Regions from separate parts of the Kitasatospora sp. NPDC097691 genome, predicted to be linked through region 3. Evidence: riboswitches for the same ligand, from Rfam matches in the RefSeq annotation. Region 3 holds a riboswitch; each other region holds the start of a gene.
What was found. Region 3 has a riboswitch for cyclic di-AMP ahead of ABTY56_RS16505 (transglycosylase family protein). Riboswitches for the same ligand answer to the same signal wherever they lie in the genome.
Positions count from the first base shown of each region.

Region 1: it holds a riboswitch for cyclic di-AMP, as region 3 does, so the genes downstream of both, ABTY56_RS33240 (peptidoglycan DD-metalloendopeptidase family protein) here and ABTY56_RS16505 (transglycosylase family protein) in region 3, are expected to answer to the same signal.
Region 2: it holds a riboswitch for cyclic di-AMP, as region 3 does, so the genes downstream of both, ABTY56_RS32850 (M23 family metallopeptidase) here and ABTY56_RS16505 (transglycosylase family protein) in region 3, are expected to answer to the same signal.

Region 1 is NZ_JBEORY010000069.1:905-10,954, reverse strand. Features, by position in the region: gene ABTY56_RS33255 (HelD family protein) at 1-349, opposite strand, end outside; gene purB (adenylosuccinate lyase) at 459-1,898, shown strand; gene ABTY56_RS33245 (MFS transporter) at 1,981-3,516, opposite strand; cyclic di-AMP (ydaO/yuaA leader) riboswitch at 3,829-4,009, shown strand; gene ABTY56_RS33240 (peptidoglycan DD-metalloendopeptidase family protein) at 4,012-4,995, shown strand; gene ABTY56_RS33235 (DUF2470 domain-containing protein) at 5,346-6,065, opposite strand; gene ABTY56_RS33230 (RidA family protein) at 6,196-6,696, opposite strand; gene ABTY56_RS33225 (IclR family transcriptional regulator) at 6,726-7,475, opposite strand; gene ABTY56_RS33220 (sugar kinase) at 7,507-8,718, opposite strand; gene ABTY56_RS33215 (alanine racemase) at 9,075-10,050, shown strand, end outside.
Region 2 is NZ_JBEORY010000067.1:20,023-30,072, reverse strand. Features, by position in the region: gene ABTY56_RS32870 (ATP-binding protein) at 1-276, opposite strand, end outside; gene ABTY56_RS32865 (TetR/AcrR family transcriptional regulator) at 781-1,347, opposite strand; gene ABTY56_RS32860 (alpha/beta fold hydrolase) at 1,416-2,243, opposite strand; gene ABTY56_RS32855 (YiaA/YiaB family inner membrane protein) at 2,375-2,665, opposite strand; cyclic di-AMP (ydaO/yuaA leader) riboswitch at 2,863-3,021, shown strand; gene ABTY56_RS32850 (M23 family metallopeptidase) at 3,034-3,867, shown strand; gene ABTY56_RS32845 (hypothetical protein) at 3,989-4,864, opposite strand; gene ABTY56_RS32840 (GNAT family N-acetyltransferase) at 4,907-5,485, shown strand; gene ABTY56_RS32835 (sensor domain-containing protein) at 5,636-6,376, shown strand; gene ABTY56_RS32830 (class I SAM-dependent methyltransferase) at 6,552-7,364, shown strand; gene ABTY56_RS32825 (GNAT family N-acetyltransferase) at 7,407-7,853, shown strand; gene ABTY56_RS32820 (hypothetical protein) at 7,850-9,082, opposite strand; gene ABTY56_RS32815 (hypothetical protein) at 9,514-10,050, opposite strand, start outside.
Region 3 is NZ_JBEORY010000020.1:985-11,034, reverse strand. Features, by position in the region: gene ABTY56_RS16510 (cytochrome P450 family protein) at 32-1,405, shown strand; cyclic di-AMP (ydaO/yuaA leader) riboswitch at 1,649-1,817, shown strand; gene ABTY56_RS16505 (transglycosylase family protein) at 1,823-2,614, shown strand; gene eno (phosphopyruvate hydratase) at 2,889-4,175, shown strand; gene ABTY56_RS16495 (FtsB family cell division protein) at 4,294-4,776, shown strand; partial or broken gene ABTY56_RS16490 (DUF501 domain-containing protein) at 4,748-5,263, shown strand; gene ABTY56_RS16485 (Ppx/GppA phosphatase family protein) at 5,449-6,384, shown strand; gene ABTY56_RS16480 (NAD(P)/FAD-dependent oxidoreductase) at 6,813-8,180, shown strand; gene ABTY56_RS16475 (ABC transporter permease) at 8,355-10,050, opposite strand, start outside.

The DNA of each region.
Region 1 (10,050 bases), on a different contig from region 3:
GCCAGTCGAGCAGCAGCGGTTCGTACGCGTCGTCGGTCAGGCCGGTGCGGCCGATGTAGCGGACGGTGCCGTCGCGCTCGTCGAGGCGGCCGAAGCAGAGGCCGCGTTCGACGGCGTCGAGCCGGGCGGCTTGGCGGGCGGCCTCGCGGGCGCGGACCTCGCGCTCCAGCCGGGCCTGGTGGGTGCCGCCGGGTGCGGCTGCGTCGTGAGCCTCGGCGGCGGTGCGGCGGGCCCGTTCGCGGACGGTGTCCAGCCGGTCGTAGAGCCGGGTGAGACGGGCCTGTTCGGCGCGCAGGGCCTCGGCGAGGGCGCTGTCGGAGTTTCGGGTGGTCGCTGGAAGTCCGTTCATCGATGTGGTATCCTTGCGGCGAGAAGGTTGTACTGTGGCGTCTGAATGGCACTCAATCGACGCAGCCTACCCCATCCGCCGACGCCCGGCGTGACCTCGACTGTTACTCTTGCGAAGCGTGAGCGCGAAGCCCCAGATCCCCAATGTCCTGGCCTCCCGGTACGCCTCGGCGACCCTGGCCCAGCTGTGGTCCCCCGAGCACAAGGTGGTCCTTGAGCGCCACCTGTGGCTGGCCGTCCTGAAGGCCCAGCAGGACCTCGGCGTCGAGGTGCCGGCGAACGCCGTCGCCGACTACGAGCGGGTGATCGACCAGGTCGACCTCGGCTCGATCGCCGCCCGTGAGCGGGTCACCCGCCACGACGTGAAGGCCCGGATCGAGGAGTTCAGCGAGCTCGCCGGCCACGAGCAGATCCACAAGGGCATGACCTCCCGGGATCTGACCGAGAACGTCGAGCAGCTGCAGATCCGCCAGTCGCTGGAGCACGTCCGCGACCGCACGGTGGCCGTGCTGGTCCGCCTGGCCAAGCTGGCCGCCCAGCACTCCGAGCTGGTCATGGCCGGCCGCTCGCACAACGTGGCCGCGCAGGCCACCACCCTGGGCAAGCGCTTCGCGTCGATCGCCGACGAGCTGCTGGTCGCCTTCCGCCGTCTGGAGGAGCTGATCGCCCGCTACCCGCTGCGCGGGATCAAGGGCCCGGTCGGCACCGCCCAGGACATGCTGGACCTGCTCGGCGGCGACACCGAGAAGCTCGCCGAGCTGGAGCGCCGGGTCGCCGGGCACCTCGGCTTCGACAACGTGCTGACCAGCGTCGGCCAGGTCTACCCGCGCTCGCTGGACTTCGAGGTGCTCACCGCTCTCGTCCAGCTGGCCGCCGCGCCGTCCAGCCTGGCCAAGACCATCCGCCTGATGGCCGGCCACGAGCTGGTCACGGAGGGCTTCAAGGAGGGCCAGGTCGGCTCCTCCGCGATGCCGCACAAGATGAACACCCGCTCCTGCGAGCGCGTCAACGGCCTGGCCGTCATCCTGCGCGGCTATGCCTCGATGACCGGCGAGCTGGCCGGCGACCAGTGGAACGAGGGCGACGTCTCCTGCTCGGTGGTGCGCCGGGTCGCGCTGCCGGACGCCTTCTTCGCCTTCGACGGCCTGCTGGAGACCTTCCTGACCGTGCTCGACGAGTTCGGCGCCTTCCCCGCCGTGGTCGAGACCGAGCTGGACCGCTACCTGCCGTTCCTCGCCACCACCAAGGTGCTGATGGGCGCGGTGCGCGCGGGCGTCGGCCGGGAGACCGGGCACGAGGTCATCAAGGAGCACGCCGTCGCCTCCGCGCTGGCGATGCGCGCGGGTGCCCGGGAGAACGAGCTGCTGGACCGCCTGGCCGCCGACGAGCGGATCCCGCTGGACCGCGCCGCGCTGGACGCGCTGCTGGCCGACAAGCTCTCCTTCACCGGTGCGGCCGGCGCCCAGGTCGCCGAGGTGGTCCGCCTGGTCGAGGCCGTCGCGGCCGCCTACCCGGAGGCCGCCAAGTACGCGCCGGCCGACATCCTCTGAGCCGACGTGCTCTGGGCGCACGCCCCCTGGGCGGCCGTCCTCAGAGTGGACGGCCCCTGAGTGGAGGCTTCCTGACGTAGCGTCAGCTCTCGGGCGAGGGCCCCGCCGCCGGACCGGTGGCGGGGCCCTCGTGCGTGTGGACGTGGCCGGGGTCCAGCGGCGGGGTGGTGCCGCAGTTCCACTGGCAGTCCGGCTCGGCCACCGGGTGGTCCTCGGGGGAGAGCACGTTGCCCCGGACGGTGGCGAAGGCGATCAGTCCGCCGGTGGTCAGCAGGCCCGCGCAGATCAGCATCGCGGTGTGGAAGGCGGAGTCGACGGCGGACGGCACCCGGTAGGCGTCGCCGCTCAGCCCGGCCAGTGCCGGGAGGGCGGCCACCGCGAGCAGGCCCGCCGCGCGGGCGGCGGCGTTGTTGACCCCGCTCGCGATGCCCGCGTGCCGGACCTCGACGGCGGCCAGCACCGTGGCCGTCAGCGGCGCAACCAGCAGCGTCATACCGCAGCCCATCACCGTGACGGCGGGCAGCACGTCCGTCCAGTACGAGGAGTCGGCGCCGATGCGCAGCATCAGCAGCACCCCGGCGGCGCAGACCAGGGGGCCGATGGTCAGCGGGATGCGTGGGCCGATCCGTTTGCCGAGCCGTCCGGCGCGCGCCGACAGCGCCAGCATCAGCACCGTGATCGGCACCAGCGCGAAGCCCGAGAGCAGCGGCGAGAACCCGGCGACGATCTGCAGCTGCACCACCAGGAGGAAGAAGACGCCGCTGAACGCCGCGTAGACGCAGAGGGTCACCAGGTTCACGGCGGTGAACAGCCGGGAGGAGAACAGGCCGAGCGGCAGCATCGGCTCGGGTGTGCGCCGTTCGACGACGATGAAGGCGACGCCGAGCAGCACGCCGATCGCCCCGGCGGCCCAGACGGTGGCCGACACCCCCTCCCCGGCGGCGGTCAGCGCGTAGGTGATCGCGCCGAGGGCGAGCGCGGCGAGCACCGCGCCGATCACGTCGAAGCGGCCGGTGGCGCCCTCGTCCCGGCTCTCCGGCACGGACCGGGTGGAGACCGCGATCACGGCGGCCGCGAGCGGCAGGTTCAGCAGGAAGATCCAGCGCCAGCCGGGGCCGTCCACCAGCCAGCCGCCGAGGAAGGGGCCGACCGCGGCCGACACCCCGCCGAGGCCGGACCACAGGCCGACCGCCGCCGAGCGGTCGTCAGGGCGGAAGACCGCCTGGAGCATGGCGAGCGAGCCGGGCGTGAGCAGCGCCCCGCCGATGCCCTGGACGGCGCGGGCGGCGATCAGCACCTGGATGTTCGGCGCGGCGGCGCAGGCCGCGGAGGCGACGGCGAACCAGACCACGCCGATCAGGAAGACCCGGCGCCTGCCGTACCGGTCGCCGAGCGCGCCGCCGAGCAGGATCAGGCCCGCCAGGGTGAGCAGATAGCTGTTCAGCGTCCATTGCAGGGACGCCAGGGAGGCGCCCAGGTCGGCGCCGATCCGGGGCAGGGCGACGTTCACCACGGTGCCGTCGAGCATCGCCATGCTGGAGCCGAGCACCGTTGCCAGGAGTACCCAGCGACCCTGCGCGGTGCCCAGGCGCAGAGTGCCGGCTTCAGAGGTGGCCACGGCCCGATCCTGGCCCTCGTGGGGCCCACGTGACAAGGCTCACCGGCGGGTGTGTTGGTGGTGGGCGGTGCGTGAGCGGACGACTGCGCAGTGCCGTCGACGTCTGCGCAGGGTCGTGGATCAGTGGCACGGGGTGAATGGGTTGTGTGCGCACCGTGCTGCGGATCATCCGGAGGGTCACCGGCGCCGTGGGGGTCGTTGCGGTTTCAAGAGATCGACATTGCTTCACCCGAACGGATGGGTTTTAGTTCAGCGACCGCCCGGCCAGCCCGGACGGATCCACCGGGTGGAACGCCGAGTCCTGCCGCTTCCCGGTGGTTCGAACTGAACTCTGTACGGCAGGAGCGGGGGACCCACAGGTAAGTCGCCGGACCGGAGTTCGCGCCTCAGGGCGCGGGCGTCCAGGGCCGGCTTGGGGTGAAGCCGCGCATGCGGCCGGGCAACTCCAGCCCGAACCCGACAGCTCACCTCGCAGGCGTCGGAGAGGAAACTTCCATGCCTGCTCAGGCTCGTCGTATCGCCCTGCCCCGCGCCGCCCGCATCGGCATCGCCACCGCCGTCACCGGTGCCTCCTTCGCCCTCCCGCTCGTGACCGCGATCAGCGCCCAGGCCCACACCGCCCCGGCCGCCCCGGTCGCGCAGGCCGCTCCGGCCGCGGCCCCCGCCGCCGCTCCCGCCGCCGACGCCAAGCCGGTCGCGCAGGCCGCTCCGGCCGCCGCGCACGAGAGCTACCGCGTCGTCAGCGGTGACACCCTGTCCAAGATCGCCGACGTCAAGAACGTCGACGGCGGCTGGCACGCGCTGTACGAGCAGAACCGCTCGGTCGTCGGCGCCAACCCGAACCTGATCTTCCCGGGCCAGCAGCTCACCATCGCCGGCCACGCCGTGGCGCCGTCCGCGGACGCCGCCCCGGCGAAGCCCGCCGCTCCGGCTGCTCCGGCCAAGCCTGCCAAGCCGCAGGCCCAGGTCCAGGCCAAGACCGAGGCCGCCAAGCCGTCCGCCCCGGTGCAGACCCAGGTTCAGACCGCCGCTCCGGCCAAGGCCGTGACCGCCGCTCCGGTCGCCGCCACCGCCGGCTACGTCGCGCCGCTGGCCAACCCGGTGCTGGGCGAGGCCTACGGCGTGGCCGGCTCGATGTGGGCCTCCGGCCACCACACCGGCCAGGACTTCGTCTGCTCCACCGGCACCCCGCTGCGCGCCGTCGCCAACGGTGTCGTGGTCAAGGCCGGCAACGGCGGCGCCTACGGCAACGAGGTCGAGATCAAGCTCGCCGACGGCAAGTACGCGCAGTACGCGCACCTCTCGTCGATCGGCGTGAAGATCGGTCAGACCGTCACCGTCGGCCAGCAGATCGGCCTCTCCGGCGCCACCGGCAACGTGACCGGCCCGCACCTGCACTTCGAGATCCGCACCGGCTCGGAGTACGGCTCGGACATCGACCCGGTCGCCTACCTGCGCGCGCACGGCGTCGCGCTCTGACCCTTCCGGGGTTTCAGGAACCACCGCTGCTGCGGAGCGAATCGATCCTCCGGGATGGTCATGTCGGGTGACCGCTCGACCGGATGATCGCCGCACAGTGGACATGGGCGCGGGACACGCCCAGGCCGGCCCGGCTCGCGGGACCCACCTCCCTCGCGAGCCGGGCCGGCCGCTGCCATGTCCGGGGCCAGTGCGGCGCGGGCTTCGAGCCCGCTGAACGCGCCGAAGGGGGTGGGGAGTTCGGGTGCGGCGGCGGGACGGACCCGAACGTCCGCCCGTACACGCTGTCGGCGCTGCTCGGGCGGATGGGGCGGGTCGTCCCGGGGCGCGGTTCGAGCGGTGAGGCCGGCTCAGCCGCGGTGGGCGGGCTGGCCGTACCGGGCGGCGGCCAGCAGGTCGTGCATCCGGTGGCCGAAGTCCTCGGTGTCGCGGGCCGGTTCGGAGAAGACCAGGCGGACGTCGCGGTGGCCGTCGGGGTGGTCCAGGCGCAGCACCAGACCGTGGCGGTCCAGGGCGAGCGGGCGGACGTCCGGGTTCCGGGCGAGCAGCACCGGGTCGAGCAGGCGGGTGAGGACGTCGAGCGCGTCGGCGTGGTCGTCGGCGAAGTGGGTGAGCATCGCGGCCTCGTGGCGGGCCATCGGGTCGGGGGCGGCGTGGGCGAGGTCGGCGGCGGTGACGGCGCCGGTGCCGTACGGGGTGGCGAGGACGGCGTGGGCGACGTCCACGCGCAGGTGGACGCTGAGGCCGTCGTCGGCGAGGTGGGCCAGGTGGAGCCGGCCGGCCAGGGTGAGGCGGGCGCGGACGCGGTCGCGGACGGCGACGGGGGAGACGTCGGTGACGTCGAGGACGACGGCGAGGCCGTCGGTGGCGTGGGTGGCGGCCACCGTGAGCGGGGCGTCCAGCGCGGCGCGCAGCCGCAGGCGGGAGCCGTGGACGGCGACCGGGGTGTCCAGGTCGTGGTGCTCGCCCAGGGCGCGGACGGCGAGCGAGGAGGTCGTGCTGAGCAGGTTCAGGATCCGTTCGGCGGTGGTCGGCTCGGGGACCTCGGTGTCGCCGGTGGGCAGGCTCATGGACGGACCTCCAGTTGGTTAGGTGAGCCTAACCTAATGTGGTCGGTCGGGTGTGGCAAGCGCCGCAGGGCCCGGACGCGCGGGGAGGCGTCCGGGCCCTGCGGTGGGTGCGGGCGGGGGTGCGGGATCGTCAGGCGACGACCGCCTGGGCGTCGATCTCCACCAGCATCGGCTCCTGCGGGAGCTCGACGAACACGGTGGTGCGGCAGGGCTTCACGCCGCCGGGCTTGATGTTCTCCTCGACGAACTCGGCGTAGACCTCGTTCATCAGCGGGAAGTCGGCGCGCTTGGTGAGGTAGACGCGGAACATCACCACGTCGTCGATGGTCGCGCCGCCGGCCTCGACGATGGCCTTGACGTTCTCCAGGGTGCGCCGGGTCTGCGCCTTCACGTCGCCGTGGTGGAGGTACTCGCCGGTCGCCGGGTCCTGCGGGCCCTGGCCGGAGACCTGCAGGATCGGTCCCTTGCGGACGCCCTGGGAGAACGTCCAGGCCGGGGCGGGGGCGCCGTCGGTGCGGATCTCGGCCTTCTCGGCGCCCCGGGGGTTCGCGGTGGCCCGGGGGTCCGCGGTGGTCTCGGGCGTCGCGATGGTCTGGGGGTGCTCGGCGGTCTGGGGGTGCTCGGCGGGCATGGGGCTCCTCTGCGCGTGGTGACGGACCGTCAGTTGTGGTCAGGGCGGCCGCAGTCGGCCGACACGGCGCGGGCGGTGGCGAGCAGGTGCGGGAGGAGGTCCAGCACCTGCTCGTACGGGAGGACGACGTCCGGGACGGAGATGGAGGCGGCGGCGACGACCCGACCGCTGGCGTCCCGGACGGGCGCGGCCACGCAGTTGATGAAGGACTCGTGCTCGGCGTGGTCCTGCGCCCAGCCCTGGGCGGCGACCTTGTCCAGCTCGGCGAGCAGCGCCTCGGGCGTGGTGAGGGTGCGTTCGGTGTGCGGAATGAAGTCGATCCCGGCCACCACCCGGCGCCGCTCGGGCAGCGGCAGGTCGGCCAGCAACACCTTGGAGACCGCGGCGCTGTGCAGCGCGGCGCGCAGGCCGATGCGGGAGTACATCCGGACCGGGTGACGGGAGTCGAACTTGTCGATGTAGACCACCTCGCCGCCCTCGTACGCGGCCAGGTGCACGGTCTGGCCGGTGGCGGCGTTCAGCTCGGCCAGGTGCGGGGCGGCGATCCGGCGGATGCCGCGCTGCTCCAGGGCCAGGCCGGAGAGGGCGAAGAGGCCGGCGCCCAGGTGGTAGCGGTAGGCCGCGTCGCGGTAGACGAATCGTTCCTCTTCGAGGCTCTGGAGCAGCCGGAGCACGGTCGTCTTGTGGACGCCGAGCACCTCGGCGAGCTGGTCGAGGGAACGTTCGCCCTCGCCGAGCTGGGCGAGGATGCGCAGGGCGCGGGTGACGGTCTGACTCATCGTGCTCCGCTTCGAGGGCCGGGGTTCCTGCTCATTGTGCCCGGGTGCGGTCGGCGGGCGGGACGCGGTCGGCGGGCTCGGTGGGGTGTGCCGGGGCGGCCCGGTGCGTGCCGTCGGCGAGGTGCGCGTGGTCGGATCCAGGGGCGCGGCCGACGGGCAGGGCGGGGCCGGCGATGCCGTCCACGGTGACCCGGGTGGCGGCCCAGTCCGCCGGCGAGGCGTCGAGCAACGCCGTCACCACGGCGGCCGGCGGCAGCTCGGCCTGGTCGCCGTGGGCGGTCAGGGCGCAGGCGGCGCTCAGGTGGCCGAGCCGCAGGCGGCGGCGCTGGTCCAGGCCCCGGACGGCGCCGGCCAGGTAGCCGGCCGCGAAGGCGTCGCCCGCGCCGGTGGCCTCGACCACCTCGACGGCGAGGGCCGGCTCGGTGACCGCCGTGCCGTCCCGCCCCAGGGCGGTGACGTGCCGGCCGGAGTCCTTGACCACGACGGTGGCGGGGGACGGGAAGCGGCGGCGCAGGGCGGCCGGGTCGCCGGTGCCGAAGGCGGCCTGGGCCTCGTCGGCGCCGAGCAGCAGCAGGTCCGCGGCGTCCAGCAGCGGCGGCAACACGGCCGGGTCGCGGTCCCGCCAGAGCGAGGGGCGCCAGTTGAGGTCGAAGCTGACCAGCCCCCGGCCCCCGGCCGGGTGGGCCCCCGTGGCGTGGCGGCGCTCGATGACGAGAGTGCGCAGCAGGGCGAGGCAGTCGTCGGAGAGCGCGGCGGTGATGCCGGACAGGTGCAGCAGTCGGGCGTGGGCCAGTAGTCGGGCGGCGGCCGGGTCGGCGAGCAGCGCGGGGGAGAGCGCGGCGGCTGCCGAACCGTGCCGGTGGTAGTGCAGTCGGCTGCGCCCGGGGCCGAGGTCGTGGTGGTGGCCGGTGGAGCCGCCGACCTCCTTGAGGTAGAGGCCGGTCGGGCGGTGCTGGTCGACCGCGACCGCCGAGACGTCCACGCCGCGGGCGGCGAGCTCGGCCAGCAGCCGCCGGCCGAAGCCGTCGGCGCCGACCCGGCTGATCCAGGCGGTCGGCACGCCGAGCGCGGCCAGCACGCCCGCCACGTTGGACTCGGCGCCGCCGACGGAGAGTCGGAAGGTCTCCACCGACTCCAGCGGGCCGGGGCGGTCCGGGAGCAGGACGGCCATCGACTCGCCCACGCACACGGCCGTCGGGGGAGGGCCCGGGCGGGCCGGGCCCGGGGGGTCCTGTCGCGGCATGTGCGGGGCTCCTCGTCTGCGGCCGTTGCGTCGAGAGCGGGCCGACTCCGTCGACCGTGTCGGTTGTCGGTTGTCGGTTGTCCGTGGTCCGGTGTGTGGTCCGTGGGCCGTGGTCCGTGGTCCGTGGTCCGTTGTGTGTTGCCGGTGACCGCGGGCCGGTTCCGTCGAGTGCCCGCACGCCGTGTCGGGCGCGGGCCGGTTCCGTCGAGTGCCCGCCCGCCGTGTCGGGCGCGGGCCGGGTCCGTTGAGCGTGAGTCAGTTCCGTTGACCGTGATCCGGCGCCGATGCTAGAACCGTGCTGCCAACATGCGCAACCCGCGTTGCGCATGTTGCAACATGGCGAATGGAGGAAGAGCGTGCAGCAGACCTTCGCAAGCAGCGGCACCGGGCCGGGCATCACCCGCGGCGCGGTGGAGGCCCTGGCCGACGAGCCGCTGGACTGGCGGTTCAAGGCCGCTCCACCGGACACTCCGTCGGCCCTGCGGCCGGCAGCTGCCCCCGGGGGCGTCACCGTGCGGGAGTGGCTGACCGGCGGCCCGACCCTCTCCTCGCTCGGCACCCCGCTGCTCACCCTCGACGGCGCCGCGCTCGCGCACAACGTCCGCACCATGGCCGACTGGTGCGCCAAGGCGGGCGTCGCGCTCGCCCCGCACGGCAAGACCACCATGGCCCCCGCCCTGTGGCAGGCGCAGCTCGACGCCGGAGCCCACGGCATCACCCTCGCCAACCTGCCCCAGGTGAGGGTCGCCCGGGCCTTCGGGGTGCAGCGGATCCTGCTCGCCAACACCCTGCTCGACCCGGCCGGACTGGCCTGGCTCGCCGATGAACTGGCCTCCGACCCCGGCTTCGCCTTCCTCTCCTGGGTCGACTCCGCCGAGAGCGTCCGGCTGATGGACGAGGCGCTGCGCGCCGCCGGGGCTGAGCGGGAGGTCGAGGTGCTGGTCGAGTTCGGCGGCCCCGGCGGGCGGACCGGCGCCCGCGGTGTCGACGCGGCCGTCGAGGTCGCCGCCGCCGTGCTGCGCGCCCCCACCCTGCGCCTCGCCGGCGTCGGCGGGTACGAGGGCGCGCTCGCGCACGACGCCACGGCCGACGGGTTGGCCGCCGTCCGCGGCTACCTCCGGGCCCTGGCCGAGCTCCACGGCAGGCTCGCGCGCGCCTACCCGGACGACTCGCCACCGGTGGTCACCGCCGGCGGCAGCGCCTACTTCGACCTGGTGGCCGAGGAGACGACCGGCCTGTCGGACGCCCTGGTCGTGCTGCGCTCGGGTGCGTACGTCGCCCACGACGACGGCTACTACCGGGGCATCTCGCCGCTCGCCCGGGCCGACGGCG
Region 2 (10,050 bases), on a different contig from region 3:
CGCCTGCTGGTCGTGGGCCATCACCAGGATCCGGCGGGCCACGCTGAGGAAGGCCCGCTGGGTGGAGGCGGTGAGCTCCTGCTCGTGCTGGACGGCGGCCAGTTCCGCGCCCCGGCGGGAGAGTTCGGCGGCGAGCTGCTCCTGGAGCCGGGCGAGTTCGTGCTGCAGCCGGTCGGCGCGGCCGCGCTGGGTGACGGACACGGCGTGGTAGCGCGCGGCGGCCACGAGGGCGAGGACGGCGAGCACGCCGGCTGCCGTTACTGACCACTGAGTCATCGTCACGCCGCGAATTCTAGGGTGATGATCCTACGAAGGTGTGAACGGATCTCGCCAAGTGACCGGATCTCGTCAAAATCAAGTCAATCCGCCCGCAATCCGGACTCGTTCGTCCGCGACCGCCCTGCCCGGCAAGCCCCCGGCCCGGTTTCGTCGGGTCGACCGCCACACATCCCCGTCCCGCCCCGTGGCCGATTCCCGTCCCGGGATGTGTGGGGCCGGTGTGCACGGTGTCACGGAAGCGGATCCTCGGGGCCCGGTCGCACCGGACGGCCCAGGGTGACAGAGCCGCCGCACCAGCTGCTGCTGTCGGTCTCATCCCGGCGCTGCTTTCGCCGTTCCCGCCCCGGCCGGCAGACATCAGAAGTCGGCCGGTCCGACTTCCCGCGCGCGCCCTTCTCCCCTTCTCCGTCCCCTTCTCCTCCGCCCCCGCCGGGGCGGCACGAGGGCTCGGCCGGTCCGACTTCTCGTGTTCGTCGGTCGGCCGGGCTCGTGGGCGGCCTGTCAGGCGGGCCAGCTGCGGAGACCGGTGGTGAGGGTGGCGATGAGGCGGTCCTGGGTGATGGTGAGGTCCTCGGCGAGGCGGAAGGCGCCGGCGGTGGTGAGGGAGGCGAAGCCATGGGCGACGGAGCGGACGGTGCGGGCGGCGTGGATCGCCTCGGAGCCGTCGAGTCCGTACTCCCGCAGGACGGCGATGATCACGCCGACGAGTCGCGCGGCCGCCCCGGCGAGGTCGTCGTCGGCCTGGGGGGCCTGGGGGAGGGCGTTGTAGCGGTGCGGGTGTTCGGTGGCGTACGCGTGGTAGGCGCGCAGGACGGCGGCGACGGCGTCGTCCCCGCTGCGGCCGACCGCGGCGTCCGCGAGGCGGTCGGCCAGTTCGCCGGTGACCCGGACCGCGATCAGCCGCCGCAGTTCGGCCAGGCCGCCGCTGACGTGCTTGTACAGCGAGGGGGTGGCGACGCCGGCCCGGGCGGCGACCGCGGCCAGGGTGAGGGCTTCGGTGCCCTGTTCGTCCAGGAGGGCGATGGCGTGGTCGACGACCTGGTCGGGGGTCAGTCCTATGCGGGGCATGGTCTCGGGTCTCTCCGTACGGAAGTCGGGCGGTGGTCGGGCGGTGGTCCGGCGGCGGTCGGGCGGCGTCAGGCGAGTTCGGCGAGGAAGGGCAGCAGGGCGTCTGCGGTGGCATGCGGGTTGTCGGCCATCGGGTAGTGCCCGGACCCTTCGATCATCGCCTTCCGCGCGCCGAGTGCCGCGACCTGCCGGTCGGCGACGAGCTCCGGCTTGGGGAAGTCGGGGTCCTTGCTGCCCATGACCACCAGCGCCGGGCACCGCACGGCGGCCGTCCAGCCGACCGGCGAGGCGTCCCCGGTGACGTAGCCGCGGGTGGCGGTCTTGCGGCCCGGGGTGCGCAGCGCGGCGACCAGCCCGTTCACGTAGGCGTCGAAGTCGGCGGGCTTGGCGCCGGGGAAGGCCATCCGGCGCAGGTAGAAGCCCCAGAAGGCGGGCCAGTGGACGAGCGCGGCGCCCATCAGGCCGAGGACGCCGCGCATCAGGGCGCCGGGCTGCGGGTTCTCGACGAAGGCGTCGATCAGGACGATCCCGGCGACCCGCTCCGGCGCGTCCCCGGCGGCCTTGACGACCGTCGCGCCGGTGTAGGAGTTCCCGGCGAGGACGGCGCGCTCGATGCCGAGGTGGTCGAGCAGGGCGAGGACGTCGTCGGCGATGGCGGCGGGGCTGTAGTCGTCCCAGGTGATGGAGGACTCGCCGAAGCCGCGCAGGTCCATGGTGACGACCCGGTGGCCGGCGGCGACGAGCAGCGGGCGGAGGTGCCGGTACGCGGCGCGGCTGTCGAGCATGCCCGGGAGCAGGACGACGGGGGTGCGGTCGCCCTGCCGGGTGTCGTCGAAGGCGATCCGCCCGCCGGGGAGGGTCAGGTACTGGGTGTCCGGGGTGATGGTGGCGTTCATGGTGGGCCTCCTCGGTCCGCCGCTGCGGGCATCGGCGGTACTGCCGATAGCCATAAAGCTAAGGCTAATAGCCTTAGCCGTCAAGGGCTCGACCGGAGGGGCGGGGACGAGGGGAGAGGAGGGGGTGTGCCTCAGACCCCCTCGACCTTGAACGGATCGTGCTCGCTGAGCAGCTTCTCCAGCCGGGCCTGGTCGACCCGGCTGACGATCTCGTTCGTCTCCTGCCGGTCCCGGATCACCTTCGCCAGGGTGAACGCGGAGCTGACGGTGTAGAGGAGGCCGATCCCGAGGAACGCCCGAGTCCACCCGCCGACCGGCAGGTAGGCGATCCCGACGGCGAGGGTCGTGCCCGAGAGGGCGAAGGAGAGGATGGCCTGGATGTAGTAGGCGGCCGTCGTGCGGTTCTGCATCGGTGCGCTCATGGCGTCAGGATGCGGCCGCCCGGTCGGGCCGCACATGAGTAGGAGTACTCAGATGGGGTGCTCGTGTCGAAGGGTCGTTCGTTGACGTCCGATCACCCGCTCCACGGCCGTCCCGGACGGATGGCTTGGAATCAGAGCGTCCTAGGATTAACGTTTGATAACGCAGCGCGGTCGTCAACGCCGTACCCAGACGGCACCGTGCGCCGTCGCCTAATCCCGCCGGCCGGCCTCCGGGCAGGTCAGGGAGCCGGGGAACCACGTTCCTTGGGGTGAATCGGCGGGGCCCCGGCCCGGCCGTAGGAGACCTTCCTGCTCCGAACCCGTCAGCTAACCCGGTAGGCGCGAAGGAAGGAAAGGAGCGCGCCTCCGTGGCGTCGACGCACACTCCGGCACACCCGGCCGGCCCCGCAGCCGGTACCCAGCTCCTCGACCACCCCGGTGCGGACGGTCCCGAGGCCTTCGGCCCGGAGGCCGAGACCAACCGGCACCGGATGCCGCGTCAGGCCCGCGGCGCCTCCCCGCTGCTCGGCGTCACCGCCGTCGCCGCCACCCTTGGCGCCACCGGCTTCGCCTCGGCCACCCCGGCCGCCGCGCCCGCCATCGAGGCCCCGGACGAGACGCCGGTCGCCCTCTCCGCCGACCCCGGCCTCGCGCTCGCCGCCCGCATCCAGCAGCAGGCCGACGGCCAGCGCACCGCCGCCGAGGAGACCGCCCGGCTGCAGGCCGCGCAGGAGGCCGAGGCCAAGGCCGCCGCCAAGGAAGCCGAGGCCAAGCGCGCCGCCGACGAGGCGGAGGCCAAGCGGGCCGCCGCCCTCACCCTCCCGGTGAAGGACTACCGGCTCTCCGCCCACTACGGCCAGAGCGCCCGCTACTGGGCCAACCTGCACACCGGCCTGGACTTCGCCGCCGACACCGGCACCCCGGTCTACGCGCTCGGCCAGGGCACCATCACCTCGGCCGGCTGGTCCGGCTCGTACGGCTACCGGATCGTCGAGACCCTGCCCGACGGCACCGAGATCTGGTACTGCCACCTCTCCTCGATCATCAAGGGCTCCGGCACGGTCACCTCCGGCCAGCAGATCGGCAAGGTCGGCGCGACCGGCAACGTCACCGGCCCGCACCTGCACCTGGAGGTCCGCCCCGGCGGCGGCGCCCCGGTCGACCCGGAGCCCTGGCTCCAGCAGCACGGCCTCAACCCGTAACGGACACCCGGGAGCCCGTGACGGACACCTGAGAGCCCGTGACGGACACCCGGGAGCCCGTGACGGACACCCGAGAGCCCCCGGTCGCACGCGGCCGGGGGCTCTCGGTTTCCGCGGGCGCCTACTCCTCGGCGGGCAGCTGCGTCAGGTAGGCGTCGATCTCCTCCTGGCCCGGCTCCGGCGCCAGCTCCGGGAACTCCGCCACCAGCAGCCGCGGCAGCCCGGGCACCGTCCACTCCCCGAACAGGTCGAGCGCCGCATCGACCGCCGCGTCCTCGAAGTGCCCGAAGTCCCCGGTCAGTTCGTCCGGCATCGGCCGCCCGAGCGCGGTCAGCTCGGCCAGGTTGCGGTAGCTGCGCCGCATCAGGCCCTGCTCCAGCAGCCGCCGGGCGCCGTCCGTGGCCATGCCGACGGACAGCACCCGGCCCGGTCCCCAGCCCTGCTCGTCCGGCTCGTCCAGCCAGCCGGCCGGCACCAGGGCCTCGTACGCGGCCAGCCGCTCCTCCTCCGCGAGCCCGCCGAAGCCGGTCAGCCAGTCCCGCACCGCCGACCCGTCCGCGACGTCCACCCCGTGCGCGTGCAGCAGCAGCGCGTACAGCCGGGGCCAGGTCACCAGGTCGGCGCGGCGCAGCAGCCCGGCCGCGACCTCGCCCTGCCACTCGGCCTCCGCGTGCAGCCGCTCCTGACGCTTGGCGTTGAGCCGCCGGGCCGCCCGCTGGTGGTCGATCAGCAGCCGGACCGCCTCGCCGTACGCGAGCGGGTCCTCCTCGGGTTCGGGTTGGACGTACAGGTGGAGGCGCTCGTACAGCAGGTGCTCCACCGCGTCGGAGGTCAGTTCGGGCCAGCCGTCGTGCATCCTGCTCTCGCCCAGCTCCAGCAGCGCCAGCACCGCGTGCAGCGGCCCCTCGGCCACCGGCGTGCGGCCCTGCTCGGCCGCCCAGGCGAGCAGGTCGGCGGCCCTGGTGCGCGGGGCGAGCCGCAGGTCTTCGTCGTTCATAGTCCGAACGGTAGCCGCCGGGGGCGGGTAGGGTCGGCAGCCATGGTCCCCGTTCGACTCACCGGCCCCCGGCTGGCCATCCGCGAGTACCACCACACCGAGGGCGACGTGGACGCGTTGCACGCGCTGTTCGGCGACCCGGAGGTCACCCGGCACCTGCCGTTCGAGCCGCACGACCGCGAGACCTGCGCCGACCAGATCGAGCTCTACCTGGACGAGGCGATGGCCGAGCAGCGGGACACCTACCGGCTCGCCGTCACCAGGCTGGCCGACGCCGAGGACCCGCAGGACGCGACCCCGATCGGCCAGGCCTCGCTCACCCTCGGGGAGCACCGCGACGCCCACCTCGGCTGCGTCCTCGGCCGCGAGTTCCAGGGCGGCGGCTACGGGGGCGAGGTCACTGCCCTGCTCTGCGACTTCGGCTTCCGCGTCCTGGGCCTGCGCCGGTTGGAGGCCCGGGTCGAGGCGGACAACACGGCCTCCGCCAAGGTGCTCACCAGGCTCGGGTTCCGGCCGGAGGGGCGGGCGCGGCAGGACCGGCTCCAGGCCGGCGACCGGTCCGACTCGGACCTCTACGTGCTGCTCGCCGTCGAGTGGTCGGGCCCGGCCGGTAGCCGGTAGCCGTTCGACCAGTGGCCCGGAGGGGAGGGGGGTTAACCCCACCCCCGATCCGCCAGGCCTCCGGATGCCCCCGCGACCCCCCGTTCGACCAGACTGGACGACGTCAGGGAACGCGAACGACCGTCACAACGAGGGGCCGGGGGCCGGTACATGAGCAGCAGCCGAAGCACACTGGACCACGAGTCGGACATCCTGGGCGGTTACGGCGCCGACCCGCGCCCCGACCGGGCCAACCGGACGGAACAGCCGCCGGCCTTCCTGGCGGCGCCGTTCTCCGCGCACTACTACCGCGAGATCGGGTACGTGCTCACCGGCCTGCCGGTGGCGATCGCCGGGTTCACCGTCACGATCACGCTGTTCTGCCTCGGCCTCGGCACCTTCGTCACGGCCCTCGGCCTGCCCGTACTGGCCGGCCTGGCCGTCGCCGGCCGGGGGTTCGGCCGGCTGGAGCGGGCCCGGGTGCGCGGCATGCTGGCCCTGGACGTCCCCGGCCCGAAGCCGGTGCGCCAGGTCCGGCCGGGCACCTGGGGTGCGATCACCGCGCGGCTGGCGGACCCGGCGGGCTGGAAGGCCGCGCTGCACCAGGTGGTGATGTTCCCCTGGGCGATCTTCAGCTTCACCATGACGCTGGTGTTCCTGCTGGTCGGCTGGGCGATGGCGCTCTACCCCGTCTACCACTGGGTCTTCCCGACCTACACCGACTGGCGCGGGTACCAGGTGTTCGACTACACGGACAGCCACCACGTGCGGCACGTCTACTACATCGAGGGGGTGTGGCAGATCGCCGCGGTCTCGCTGGTCGGGGTGGTGCTGGTGTTCCTCACCGCGCAGCTGGTCCGCGGCCTGACCAACGTCAACCGGGCCGCCGTCCAGGGCCTGCTCGGCCGCTGAGCCGGTACCGACCGGTCCGGGCCGGTCCGGTTCGGTCCGGTTCGGTCCGGCCCCTCCGGCCCCTCCGGCCCCTCCGGCCCCTCCGGCCCCTCCGGCCCCTCCGGCCCCTCCGGCCCCCTCCGGCCCCGTCCGCCCTCCGGGTGCGGGCGGGGCCGCCGCGTGTTCGGATGGCCGCGTGGCCGCCGAAGGCTTTCCCTCCGAACGTTTCCCCGCCGAAGGCTTTCCCCCCGAACGCTTCCCCGCCGAAGGGTTCCCCCTCGAACAGGGTCCCTCCGGCCCGCCGGACGTCCTGGTCACCTCCCGTCCGCTGGACGAGTACTGCGCCCTGTTCGACCTCACCCGGGCCCGGCTCGCCGCCCTGCCGGGGCCGCTGCTGGACTGCCCCGGCGGCGCGGCCGGCCTGGCCGCCGAGGCGTGCGAGCTGGGCTGCCGGGTGATCGCCGTCGACCCGGCGTACGCGCTGCCGCTGCCGGTGGTCGCGGACCGCGCCCGGGCCGCCCGGGAGGCGATGGCCACCGCGATGGCCGACCGTCCGTACCTCTACCCCGCGCCCCGCCCCCACCGACCCGAGCGCTACCTGCGCAGCTGGGACCGCGCCCGTCGGCTGTTCGCCGCCGACTCGGCCGCGCACCCGCAACGGTACGTGGCCGCCGAACTGCCCCGGCTGCCCTTCGCGGACGGCACCTTCGCTCTCACCCTGAGCGGCTACCTGCTCTTCGCCTACCCCGAACTCTTCGGCCCCGAGCACCAGTTGGCGGCCCTGACCGAGCTGGTCCGGGTCACCTCCCCTGACGGCGAGGTCCGCGTCCAGCCGCTGTGCGACGGTCGCGGCCGCCGCTGCGGCCACCTCGACCCCCTGCGGTACGCACTCGGCGAGCGCCGCATCGCCAGCGAGGTCCACCGGGTCCCCCTGGCCGAGGACGGCCGCACCCTCCGCGTCCTGGTGCTGCGTGCCGCCGACCGTCGCCGCCGGGCGGCGGCCGCCTAGCATGTAATGATCACTAGCGCCCTGCGCCCCTATACTGGCCGCATGACCGACACGACGATCCGGCGTGCCGAAGCGGCCGACGCCGACCGGCTCACCGGGCTGATCCGGGCCTCCGACGCCTACCGCGGCGAGTACTTCGCCATGATCGACGGCTACGAGGTGACGCCCGACTACCTCGCGCGGCACGAGGTGCGGATGGCCGTGGACAGCACCGACGATCGCCTGCTCGGCTTCTACGCGCTGATCCGCGAACCGGCCGAGCTGGACCTGATGTTCGTCGCCGACGAATCCCAGGGGCGCGGCGTCGGGCGGCAGTTGATCGAGGACATGTTGGACCGCGCCCGGGCCGCCGGGATCGCCTCGGTCAAGGTCGTGTCGCACCCGCCCGCCGAGCGCTTCTACCTCCGGATGGGCGCCGAGCGCACCGGCACCCGGCCGCCGCAGCCCAAGACCCCGTGGGAACAGCCCGAACTGCGTTTCACCGTCTAGGACTCGCCCGCAGCGTCCGAGACCGACGCTGCGGGAGAGGCGGAGGAAGCCGGGGAGGCGGGCGAGGCCGGGGAGTCCGGGGAGGCCGCCGCCGCGGCCGCAGTCGGCCCGGTCGACTTCACCGACTGCGCCGACCCGACCGACTGCGCCGACCCCGCCGCCGCCGGCTGCGTCGGAACGAAGGCCGTCATCTGCAGCCGGGAGAGGATCTTCTCCGCCAGCCAACTGCGGTCCGACCCGTACGGAATGCCCCGCGGGTCGACCAGCTGCGCCGCCACCGCGTCCCGCAGCCGCTGCGCCTCGGCGGCCGGCAGTCGGGAGAGCAGGCCCCGGGCGGCCAGCAGCGCGTGGTACTGCTCGAAGCCCGAGCGCGGGTGCTCGATCGCGTCCAGCACGCTCGTCAGGTCCGCCAGAGCGGGGTCGCCCTGCATCAGCGCGAGCGCCTGGATCCGCCGCCCCTCGGAGCCGTCCGTGAAGAGGTCGCGTACCTGGTCGGCGGTCAGTGCCGAACGCCGCGCGGTCGAACGGACCTCGGCCACCACGCCCTCCGGCCCGGCCGGCGAGCCCGAGGCGGGCGGCAGCTGCCCGGCCAGCGCGGCGGGGTGCTCCGCGCTGCCGCCCAGCAGTCCGAGCTGCTGCATCGCGCGGACCCGCAGGTCGTCCGCGCCCACCTTGTCGCCGTGCCGGTCGCGGTCCTGCCCGGCGAGGAAGAGGTCCAGCGCCCGGTCGGCGTCGTTCAGCACCTGTGGCAGCGCGAGCCTGGTCACCAGCCAGCCGGCGAGGAAGCCGAGGACCAGGAAGTAGAGCACCAGCGCCGCCGCGAACGGCTCGGCGGCGGCGCCCCCGCCGAGCACGGGTGCCAGCGCCGACCCGAGTTCGTGCAGCCGCTCGCCGAGCGAGCCGAGCTGGGTCAGTCCGACGCCCAGCAGCACCTTGGTCAGCCAGTCCGAGACCTGCTCCAGATTGGTGTTCGGCGCGTACGAGCCCTGCGGCTGGTCCGCGCCGCCGCCGCGCACCCGGGGCACCCCGAACAGGAAGCCCAGCGCGCCGCCGAGCACCGCCGAGGCCCCGGTCACCACCAGGCCGCCGCCGAGCGTCTGCCAGGTCTGCTCCCGGCCGAGCGCGAACAGTAGCAGTCCGATCAGTCCTGTCCCGGCCAGTACGCCGGCGGCACCCCACTGCGCCGTCCGCACCGCGGACCTGCCGCCCAGTCGCCGCGCCCTCGCCATCGCCTACCCCCTGTGCCCGTGCCGCTCCGCTCCGGAACCCCGCGCCGACTCTAGCGCCGTGGCCCCACCACGGAAACGCCTCGGGCACGCCCCGGCTACGACACGGGGCCCTCGAAAAAACCGACGGCCCCCGAAAAACCGACGGCCCCGAAAACGCAGACGGCCCGCAGGCTGCTCCTTCGACGCCGGCCCGTGCACTGGCCTGGCGCCGAGGCACCGGGGATGTACCGGTGAGCCTGCGGGCCGGGTGACTGCTATGGATTTCGCCTGCCGGAGGCCATGGGCCTCACCCTGCGCAGGCAGGGGCGGCTCTAGCGAGCAGCCACCTCACGCATCCTGGTCGTACTCAACTCAGGATCACCTCCTTTCAGTGTGTCGCCACCATAGGCAGGCCACTGTCAGGAGGGCAACGGATTTATCCGGGCCGTTGCTCAGGCGGTCTTGAACTGGCTCTTGAACTTGCTGAAGTCGATGACGTTGTCGGCCGACGGGGCCTGGATGGTCAGCGGCTTGTCGAAGTCGGAGAAGTCGATCTGGCCGCTGCCGTCCTTGCCGCCGGTGTGCTCGATCCGGACCGGGTACGGCTTGCCCTCGGTGGCGACGTGGATGGTCGACACCCCGCCCTTGGAGTCGGTGGACTTGAGGCTGAAGGTCTTCACGCCGTTGACGTTGCCGGCGGAGCCCTTCTCGACCTTGTTGTCCGTGCCGTCGTCCTCGGTGATCTTCTTGCTGAAGTCGGCCAGGTTGCAGACGCCGGAGAGGGACTTCATCTCCGGGTCGCTGTCGAGGCCGGTCAGGTAACGGCCCTTGAACAGCTCGGCGGCCTGGGCGCCGTTCGGGCCGCCGAGGCTGGTCCAGAAAGCGGTGTCCGGCTTGATGTACGAGGTCTTGCCGTCGCTGATGATCTCGAACTTGCCCATGCCGGGCACCGACATGGTGCCGGTGCACTGGCTCTTGTTGTCCAGGGA
Region 3 (10,050 bases):
GGGGAGCGCACCCACCGGATACGGTCGACCCATGCCAGCTCAGCCCGACCCCGCCCGGCCCGCCGCCGCCCCGACCGCCGACCCCGCCCGGCCCGCCGCCGCCCAGCCCGCCGACGCTGCTCCGCAGCTGTTCACCTGGGAGTTCGCCGCCGATCCGTACCCCGCCTACGCCTGGCTGCGCGAGCACGCCCCGGTGCACCGCACCACGCTGCCGAGCGGTGTCGAGGCCTGGCTGGTGACCAGGTACGCGGACGCCCGGCAGGCGCTCGCGGACGCCCGGCTGTCGAAGAACCCGGCGCACCACAGCGAGCAGGCGCACCGCACCGGCCGGGTGGGCATTCCGGGGGAGCGGCAGGCGGACCTGATGACGCACCTGCTGAACATCGACCCGCCGGACCACACCCGGTTGCGCCGGCTGGTGTCGAAGGCGTTCACCCCACGCCGGGTGGCCGAGTTCGAGCCGCGGGTGCAGCAGCTCACCGACCGGCTGATCGACGGCTTCGCGCAGCGCGGCTCGGCGGACCTGATCCACGAGTTCGCCTTCCCGCTCCCCATCTACGCGATCTGCGACATGCTGGGCGTGCCGGCCGAGGACCAGGACGACTTCCGCGACTGGGCCGGGATGATGCTGCGACACACGAAACCGGGACACGGCGGCAGCCAACGCGGCGGCGTGGGACGGGCGGTGAAGCGGATGCGGGCGTACCTGCTGGAGCTGATCCACCGCAAGCGCGCGGACCTCGGGGACGACCTGATCTCGGGCCTGATCCGCGCGAGCGACCACGGTGAGCACCTGACCGAGAACGAGGCCGCGGCGATGGCCTTCATCCTCCTCTTCGCGGGCTTCGAGACGACCGTGAACCTGATCGGCAACGGGACGTACGCGCTGCTGCGCAACCCGGGCCAGCGCCGGCTGCTGCAGGAGTCGGTGGCGCGCGGGGAGAGCGCGCTGCTGGAGACGGGCATCGAGGAACTCCTGCGCTACGACGGGCCGGTGGAGCTGGCGACCTGGCGGTTCGCGACACGGCCGGTGACCATCGGCGGGGTGGACATCCCGGTCGGCGATCCGGTGCTGGTGGTGCTGGCCGCCGCGGACCGCGATCCGGACCGGTTCGCGGACGAGAACACCCTGGACCTGGCCCGGGCGGACAATCCCCACCTGGGGTTCGGGCACGGCATCCACTACTGCATCGGTGCCCCGCTGGCCCGTTTGGAGGGGCGCGCCGCCCTGGCCACGCTGCTTTCCCGGCTGCCCGATCTGCAGCTCGCGGAAAGCCCGGAGAATCTGCGCTGGCGGGGCGGTCTGATCATGCGTGGCCTGCGGGAACTCCCGGTCGAATTCACTCCGGAGAGCCGCTCCCCGCATACGCCTCCGCACGCTCCTTCCGCGCCCCCGGCGAACTGACAAGAGGTGACGAAACGCCGGGAAACGTGCTGACGGAACGTCGCCCGGCAGGCTTCCAACGGGGCGTGAACGCCCATCAATGCGGACATAGTGGCGCCGTTGGTAGGCGATCGGACACGCGCCGTAATTTCTGTGTGATATCTGTGATATGAGCTTGTGATCGGTCTGAAGATCTGTCTACTCTCCCTGGAGTTCGCAGCTGCGGACCTCGTGCGCGGAACGCCGAATCCTGCCCGCCGCGTCACGGGAAACCGACCAGAACCCTGGGCAGGGGCGGGGGAACCAGGTTTGTTGCCGTTCCTCGACGGCTTGGGGTGAAGCCGCCCGAGCGGAATCGTTTCCGCGCACGGCGGCCGGGCCACCTCCCGGTCCGAACCCGACAGCTCACCTCGCAGGCGTGCGGAGAGGGACCTCTTCATGCTGTTCGTTGGAACTGGCCGTCACCGTCGTCGCACCCAGGCCGAGAAGGCCATCGCCGTCGCCGGTGTGGCCGGCGTCGGACTCGCGATGCCGCTCCTCACCGCCACCGGCGCCTCCGCCGCCCCGGTCTCCACCTGGGACTCCGTCGCCCAGTGCGAGAGCGGGGGCAACTGGAGCATCAACACCGGCAACGGCTACTACGGCGGCCTGCAGTTCACCTCCAGCACGTGGAAGGCGTACGGCGGCACGTCGTACGCGGCGCAGGCCAACCAGGCCAGCAAGGCGCAGCAGATCTCGGTCGCCGAGAAGGTGCTCGCCGCGCAGGGCCCCGGCGCCTGGCCGGTCTGCTCCGTCAAGGCCGGTCTGACCAAGGGCGGCGCCCCGGCGTCCGTCGACACCTCCTCGGACGCCAAGCCGCAGTCCGCCCCGCAGCAGCAGACGCCCAAGCGCCAGGCCCAGAAGCCGGCCGAGAAGCCGGTGCAGAAGCCGGTCGAGAAGCCCGTCCAGAAGCAGGCCCCGAAGCACGCCGCGCCCGACCGGGCCGAGAAGCCCGTCGACCAGTCGGCGCAGCAGTACGCCCCCAAGCACGCGGCCCCGCAGGCCGCCCAGCCGGCCCCGGCCGCGCAGACCGGTCACGACTACACCGTCCGCTCCGGCGACACCCTGTCGTCGATCGCCACCGCCCAGGGCGTGTCCGGCGGCTGGCACGCGCTCTACGACGGCAACCGCGGCACGGTCGGCGGTGACCCGGACCTGATCATGCCCGGCCAGGTCCTGCACCTCGGCTGAGCCCGTCCGCACCGGCACCGGTCCGGTGCCCGGGGTGCGCAGAGGGGGGTCGGTCCCACCGGCCCCCTTCGTCCGCATTCGCCCGCTCCGGTGGGACAAGCTGGGACAAGCAGGTGAACTACCGGTGGGTAGTGGGGCCACACGCTGAGACGGGACCGAGGCCGACGTGGCCTGGAGAGCCCGGGCGGTTAGGCTCTGGTCCGTAACGACTCCGCAATCGTCCCGCCGACAGCGTCACCGTCAGCGGGACCCTGCTTCCGCAAGGAGATGCCTCGTGCCGTCCATCGATGTCGTCGTAGCCCGTGAGATCCTCGACTCCCGCGGCAACCCCACGGTCGAGGTCGAGGTCGGCCTCGACGACGGCAGCACGGGTCGTGCCGCTGTCCCGTCGGGTGCCTCCACCGGTGCCTTCGAGGCCCTGGAGCTGCGCGACGGCGACAAGAACCGCTACTTCGGCAAGGGCGTGGAGAAGGCCGTCCTCGCCGTCATCGAGCAGATCGGCCCGGAGCTGGTCGGCTACGACGCCACCGAGCAGCGCCTGATCGACCAGGCCATGCTGGACCTGGACGCCACCCCGGACAAGTCCTCGCTCGGCGCCAACGCCATCCTCGGCGTCTCGCTGGCCGTCGCGCACGCCGCCTCCGAGGCCAGCGACCTGCCGCTGTTCCGCTACCTGGGCGGCCCGAACGCGCACGTCCTGCCGGTCCCGATGATGAACATCCTCAACGGCGGCTCGCACGCGGACTCCAACGTCGACATCCAGGAGTTCATGATCGCCCCGATCGGCGCGGAGTCTTTCTCCGAGGCCGTCCGCTGGGGCGTCGAGGTCTACCACACCCTCAAGGGCGTGCTGAAGGAGCGCGGCCTGTCCACCGGCCTGGGCGACGAGGGCGGCTTCGCGCCGAACCTGGACAGCAACCGCGAGGCCCTGGACCTGATCACCGAGGCCATCCAGAAGGCCGGCTACGTGCCCGGCCGTGACGTCGCGCTGGCCCTGGACGTCGCCGCCTCCGAGTTCTACCAGGACGGCGCCTACCAGTTCGAGGGCAAGGCCCTCACGGCCAACGAGCTCATCGAGTACTACGCCGAGCTGGTCGCCGCCTACCCGCTGGTCTCCATCGAGGACCCGCTGGACGAGTCCGACTGGGAGGGCTGGAAGGCCATGACCGTCAAGCTGGGCGACAAGGTCCAGCTGGTCGGCGACGACCTGTTCGTCACCAACCCGGCCCGCCTGGCCAAGGGCATCGAGACCGGCACCGCCAACGCGCTGCTGGTGAAGGTGAACCAGATCGGCTCGCTGACCGAGACCCTGGACGCCGTCGAGCTCGCCCAGCGCAACGGCTACCGCTGCATGATGTCGCACCGCTCCGGCGAGACCGAGGACGTCACCATCGCCGACCTGGCCGTCGCCACCAACTGCGGCCAGATCAAGACCGGTGCCCCGGCCCGCTCCGAGCGCGTCGCCAAGTACAACCAGCTGCTGCGCATCGAGGAGATCCTCGACGACGCCGCCGAGTACGCCGGCCGCGGCGCCTTCCCGCGCTTCAAGCACGAGGGCTGAGCACCCGCGCCAGCGCCAGCCTGACCGGTGCCCCGCCGTTCACCCCGTAGGGTGGACGGCGGGGCACCGTCGCGACCAGGAGGGGATACGGGAGATGGCAGGCTGGAGGATCCCGGGCTTGGCGGCCCGGCCTCGGTTCACGAGCCGGGCGACCGTCCTCGTCCTGGTGCTGTGCTCGCTGGTGGCGATCCTCGCCTACCCGACGCGGCAGATCATCTCCCAGCGCGCCGAGATCTCCGCCCAGCGGGCGAAGGCCGACCGCGTGCGCCAGCAGGTCGAGCAGCTGCGCCGGGACAGGGCCCGCTGGCAGGACCCGGAGTACGTCAAGGCGCAGGCGCGCGCCCGGCTGCACTACGCGGTGCCGGGGGAGACCCCGTACATCGCGGTGGACCCGGCCGGCCAGGCTTCCGCCAAGCCCTCCTCGTCCGCCGCCGGCGCCCCCGCCACCGGGGTGGCCGCCGGTCAGGCGACGGCCGCCAAGCCCTGGTACACCAGCATCTGGGACTCGGTCGACGCCGCCGACACGGCCGCGCCGGCCCCCGGCACCCCCCTTCCGCTCCCACCGTCCCCCGTTGGAGACACCTCCCCCCATGACCACTGAGAACCACCCCGCCGTCTCCGACGCCGACGTCGCGGCCATCGCCGCCCAGCTCGGCCGGGTGCCGCGCGGCCTGCGCGGTGTGGCGCACCGCTGCCCCTGCGGCAACCCGGACGTCGTGGAGACGGCTCCGCGCCTGCCGGACGGCACGCCGTTCCCGACGCTGTACTACCTGACCTGCCCCAAGGCCGCCTCGCTGATCGGCACCCTGGAGGCGGAAGGCGTCATGAAGGACCAGAGCGCCCGGCTCGCCGAGGACCCGGAGCTGGCCGCCGCCTACCAGAAGGCGCACGAGGACTACATCGCCCGGCGCGACGCGATCGAGGTGCTGGAGGGCTTCCCGAGCGCCGGCGGCATGCCGGACCGGGTGAAGTGCCTGCACGTGCTGGTCGGCCACTCGCTGGCGGCCGGCGAGGGCGTCAACCCGCTCGGCGACGAGGCGATCGGCATGCTGGAGGACTGGTGGGCCAAGGGCCCGTGCGTCTCCCCGGAGGAGGTCCGGGCGGCCGGTGAGCGGGTCGCCCGCAACCGCGCCAAGGACCAGGACCACGAGGCCGTGATCGCCGCCAAGCAGCAGAAGACCGCCCAGCGCGCCGCCAAGAAGCGGGCTGCGCAGGAGCCGGCCGAGGACGGGCCGGCCGAGGACACCGGCGGGCAGCAGGAGTCGCAGTGACCATGACCCGCGTCGCCGCGATCGACTGCGGCACCAACTCGATCCGGCTGCTGGTCGCCGACCTGGACCCGGAGACCGGGGAGATCACCGACCTCGACCGCCGGATGATCGTCAACCGGCTGGGCCAGGGCGTGGACCAGACCGGCCGGCTGCACCCGGACGCGCTGGCCCGCACCTTCGCGGCCTGCCGGGAGTACCAGGAGATCATCTCCGGCTTCGGCGTCGGCCCGGAGCGGGTGCGCTTCGTCGCCACCAGCGCCTCCCGGGACGCCGAGAACAGCGACGAGTACGTCAAGGGCGTGCGCGACGTCCTGGGCGTCGAGCCCGAGGTGGTGAGCGGCGAGGAGGAGGCGCGACTGTCCTTCCTGGGCGCCACCAAGGAGCTGACCGGAGGTCAGTTCCCCGCCCCCTACCTGGTGTTCGACCTCGGTGGCGGCTCGACCGAGTTCGTGCTCGGCGTGGACGAGGTGCAGGCGGCCCGCTCGGTGGACATCGGTTGCGTGCGGCTCACCGAGCGGCACTTCGGCGGCGCCGAGCTGCCCTCCGCGGAGCAGATCGCCGAGGCCCGGGCGCATGTGCGGGCCGAGTTGGACAAGGCCGAGGAGGTCGTCCCGCTGACCGGCGCGGCCACCCTGGTGGGCCTGGCCGGGACGGTCACCACGGTGTCCGCGATCGCCCAGGACCTGCCGGACTACGACTCGGCGGCGATCCACCACTCGCGCATCGGCCGGGAGCGGGTCGCCGAGATCGCCCGCGAGCTGCTGGCCGCGACCCACGCCGAGCGCGCGGCCATCCCGTCGATGCACCCGGGCCGGGTGGACGTGATCGCGGCCGGGGCGCTGGAGCTGCTGGAGATCATGGAGCGGACCGGTGCCGCCGAGGTGGTCGTGAGCGAGCACGACATCCTGGACGGCATCGCCTGGGGTATCGCCTCCTGACCCCCGGCAGGGCTTACCCGACCGGCCCCGGCGCCCCTTCCGGGGAGCCGGGGCCGGGGCGCGCCCGGGCCCGTGCGAAAAGGTTCGTGAATTTCTTCACATGACGACCCGGCCATTCGTCGCACCGGCTCGCCCGCTACGTCCGAATTGTGGGACCGAAGGCCTCTCGGTGGTGAGGCCCGCTGGATCGCAGGTCAGGGCTCGTTCGGGGTTTGAAAATCAAAATCGCGCGCGGGAACCCGGGCCCTGTACGGATCGTTGCTGCTCAGCAGGGTGGCACTCCGGCGTATGTTCACGAGGGGGCGCGAAGGGCTGTGAGCGTGTGCGTGGGTGCCGGTTTTGTGGCCGCGCAGTGTAGCACGGGGGGTCCGTGAGCTTGTGACCGGGCTCACGAAGGCTGCTCCGGACGGTGCTGGATACTTTCGGATATGAGCACCACGGAGCGTCCTCGCATCCTCATTGTCGGCGGTGGTTACGTCGGCCTGTATGCCGCGATGCGCATCCTCAAGAAGATGCGCTACGGCGAAGCGACCGTCACGGTCGTGGACCCGCGGTCGTACATGACGTACCTGCCCTTCCTCCCCGAGGCGGCCGGCGGCAACGTCGCGCCCCGCAACCTCGTCGCGCCGCTGCGCAGCGCCCTCAAGCAGGCGGAGGTGCTGACCGGGTCCGTCACCGGCATCGACCACGCCCGCAAGGTCGCCACCATCCAGCCGGCGGCCGGCGACAGCTACGAGCTGCCCTTCGAGTACCTGGTCGTCGCGACCGGCTCGGTCTCCCGCACCTTCCCGATCCCGGGTCTGGCGGAGAACGGCATCGGCATGAAGACGGTGGAGGAGGCCATCGGCCTCCGCAACCACGTCATGGCCCAGCTCGACAAGGCCGAGTCCACCACGGACGAGGAGGTCCGCCGCAAGGCCCTGACCTTCGTCGTCATCGGCGGTGGCTTCGCCGGCATCGAGACGATCGCCGAGATCGAGGACATGGCGCGCGACGCGTCCAAGCTGTACCGGACCGTCAGCCGCGACGACATGCGTTTCGTCGTGGTCGAGGCCGCCAACCGCATCCTCCCGGAGATGGGCCCGGACCTCGGTCTGTGGACCAAGGAGAAGCTCGAAGAGCGCAACATCGAGGTCTACATCGAGACCTCGATGGACTCCTGCGTCGACGGCCACGTCGTGCTGAAGAACGGCATGGAGATGGACGCCTCCACCATCGTGTGGACGGCCGGCGTGAAGCCGAACCCGGTGCTGGCCGAGTTCGGCCTGCCGCTGGGCCCGCGCGGCCACGTCGACACCGCGCCGACCCTCCAGGTCCAGGGCTTCGACTACGTCTGGGCCGCCGGCGACAACGCCCAGGTCCCGGACCTCGCCTCCGGCGAGGGCGCCTGGTGCCCGCCGAACGCGCAGCACGCCTGCCGTCAGGCCGTCGTCCTCGGCGACAACGTGATCTCCGGCATGCGCGGCTTCCCGCAGAAGGAGTACAAGCACAAGAACCTCGGTGCGGTCGCCGGTCTCGGCCTGCACAAGGGCGTCGCGATCCTCTTCGGCAAGTACAAGCTGAAGGGCCGTCCGGCCTGGTGGTTCCACCGCCTGTACCACGGCGCGATGGTGCCGACCTTCAACCGCAAGGTCCGCGTCTTCACCGACTGGACCCTCGCGATGTTCCTGAAGCGCGAGATGGTCGGCCTCTCCCAGATGGAGAAGCCGCAGCTTCCGATCCAGGAGGTCACCCCGCCCACCAAGCCCGTCGAGGCCGCCAAGCCGGCCGCCGACAAGGAACTCGCGAGCAAGTAAGCGACTGAGACCCCGGTGTGGGAGCACCGGGGTATGAGTCGGAGGCCCTCCGCCCGGCAGCGTTGCCGGACCACGACCTCCGTGGTGCTCAGCCGGCCCTGTGACCGGGCGGAGTACAGCAGTACGAGAGCCCCTGCCGGAATCCTCCGGCAGGGGCTCTCCGCGCGTCCCGGGTCAGTCGGTCTTGATGCTCGACAGGATGTCCAGCCCGGCCGCCCGGCGGGCCGGCCAGATCGCGGCCACCAGGCCCACCAATCCGGCGAGCGCCAGGAACAGCGCCAGCTGGCCGTATGGCAGGACGGTGGTCAGTCCGGCCAGGCTGGACTTCAGGGTGCCGTTGATCGCCCAGGCGATGAAGCACCCGAGGGCCAGGCCGATGCCGGCGCCGAACAGCGAGATCACCACGGACTCCAGACGGACCATCCGCTTGATGCCCCGGCGGTCCAGGCCGATCGCCCGCAGCATCCCGATCTCGCGCTTGCGCTCGAAGACCGACATCGCCAGCGTGTTGATCACGCCCAGGATCGCGATCAGGACCGCCATGCCCAGCAGGCCGTACATCAGGTTCAGCGCGAAGGTGATGGTCTGGCTGAAGCCGTCGCGGACGTCCTGCCTGGACTTCACCTCGATCACCGGGTTGGCGCCGGTGGCGTCCTTGAGCGACTGCTTGAGCGTGTCGGTGGCGCCGTCCTTGCCCTTGACCAGGACGTCGGAGACGTACGGCTTCGGGTCGTGCTTGGCGATCTCGCTGTTGGCCAGCAGGGCCGGGCCGAGCATGCCGCCCGTCTTGTACACGCCGCCGACGGTGAGCTGCCCCTTGGAGTCGTCCGGGTAGGAGACGGCCATGGTCGAGCCGGTGGTGACGTTGGACTTCTTGGCGACGTCCTCGTCCACCAGCAGCTGGCCCTTGCCGAGTGCGGCGGCGGACCCGCTGGTCAGCTCGATGTCGACCAGCTGGTCGAAGGTCGCCGTGTCCAGGCCGGTGATCGACCTGCCGGTGCCGTCGAGCTGCCAGTACGCGGTGGTCATCGGCGAGGAGGCCGCCACCCCGGGTGCCTTGGCGATCTGCGCGGGCACCTGGTCGGAGAGGGTCATGCCGTTGGCGGTCGAGACGATGTAGTCGGCCTTCATCGAGCTGGTGACGGCCCGGTCCACCACGTCGGTCACCGAGGCGCCGATCACGGTGAGGCCGCTGACCAGGGTCAGGCCGATGGTGAGCGCCGCGGCGGTGGCCGCCGTCCGGCGCGGGTTGCGCACCGCGTTCTGCTGGGCCAGCTTGCCGGGTGTCCCGCCGAGGCCGCGCAGCAGCGGGCCGATCAGGGCCACCACCGGGCGGGAGAGCAGCGGCAGCAGGACGAACACGCCGATCAGGGCCAGGAACGCGCCCAGGCCGACCGGCAACCGGCCGTCGGTGCTGCCGGTGGAGGCGCCGTAGCCGATCAGGGCCAGACCGCCGGCGGCGAGCAGCGAGCCGATGGTGTTGCGGACGATCAGGCTCTTCTGGGAGGCCGGCTGGTCGCCGCTGCTCATCGCGGCCACCGGGGCGATCCGGGCGGCACGCAGGGCCGGCAGCAGCGCCGACAGCACCGTCACCACGACGCCGACCACGAGGGTCACCGCGACGGTCAGCGGCTTGATCACCAGGGCGCCGCTCGGCATGTTCTCGTTCAGACCGACGATCAGGGACTGCATCCCCGCGCCGATCCCGACGCCCGCGGCCAGACCGGCCACCGCCGAGACCGTGCCGATCACCAGGGCCTCGACCAGCACCGAGCGGGTGACCTGCTTGCGGCTGGCTCCGACGGCCCGCAGCAGCGCGAGCTCCTTGGTGCGCTGGGCGACCAGCATGGTGAAGGTGTTGGCGATGATG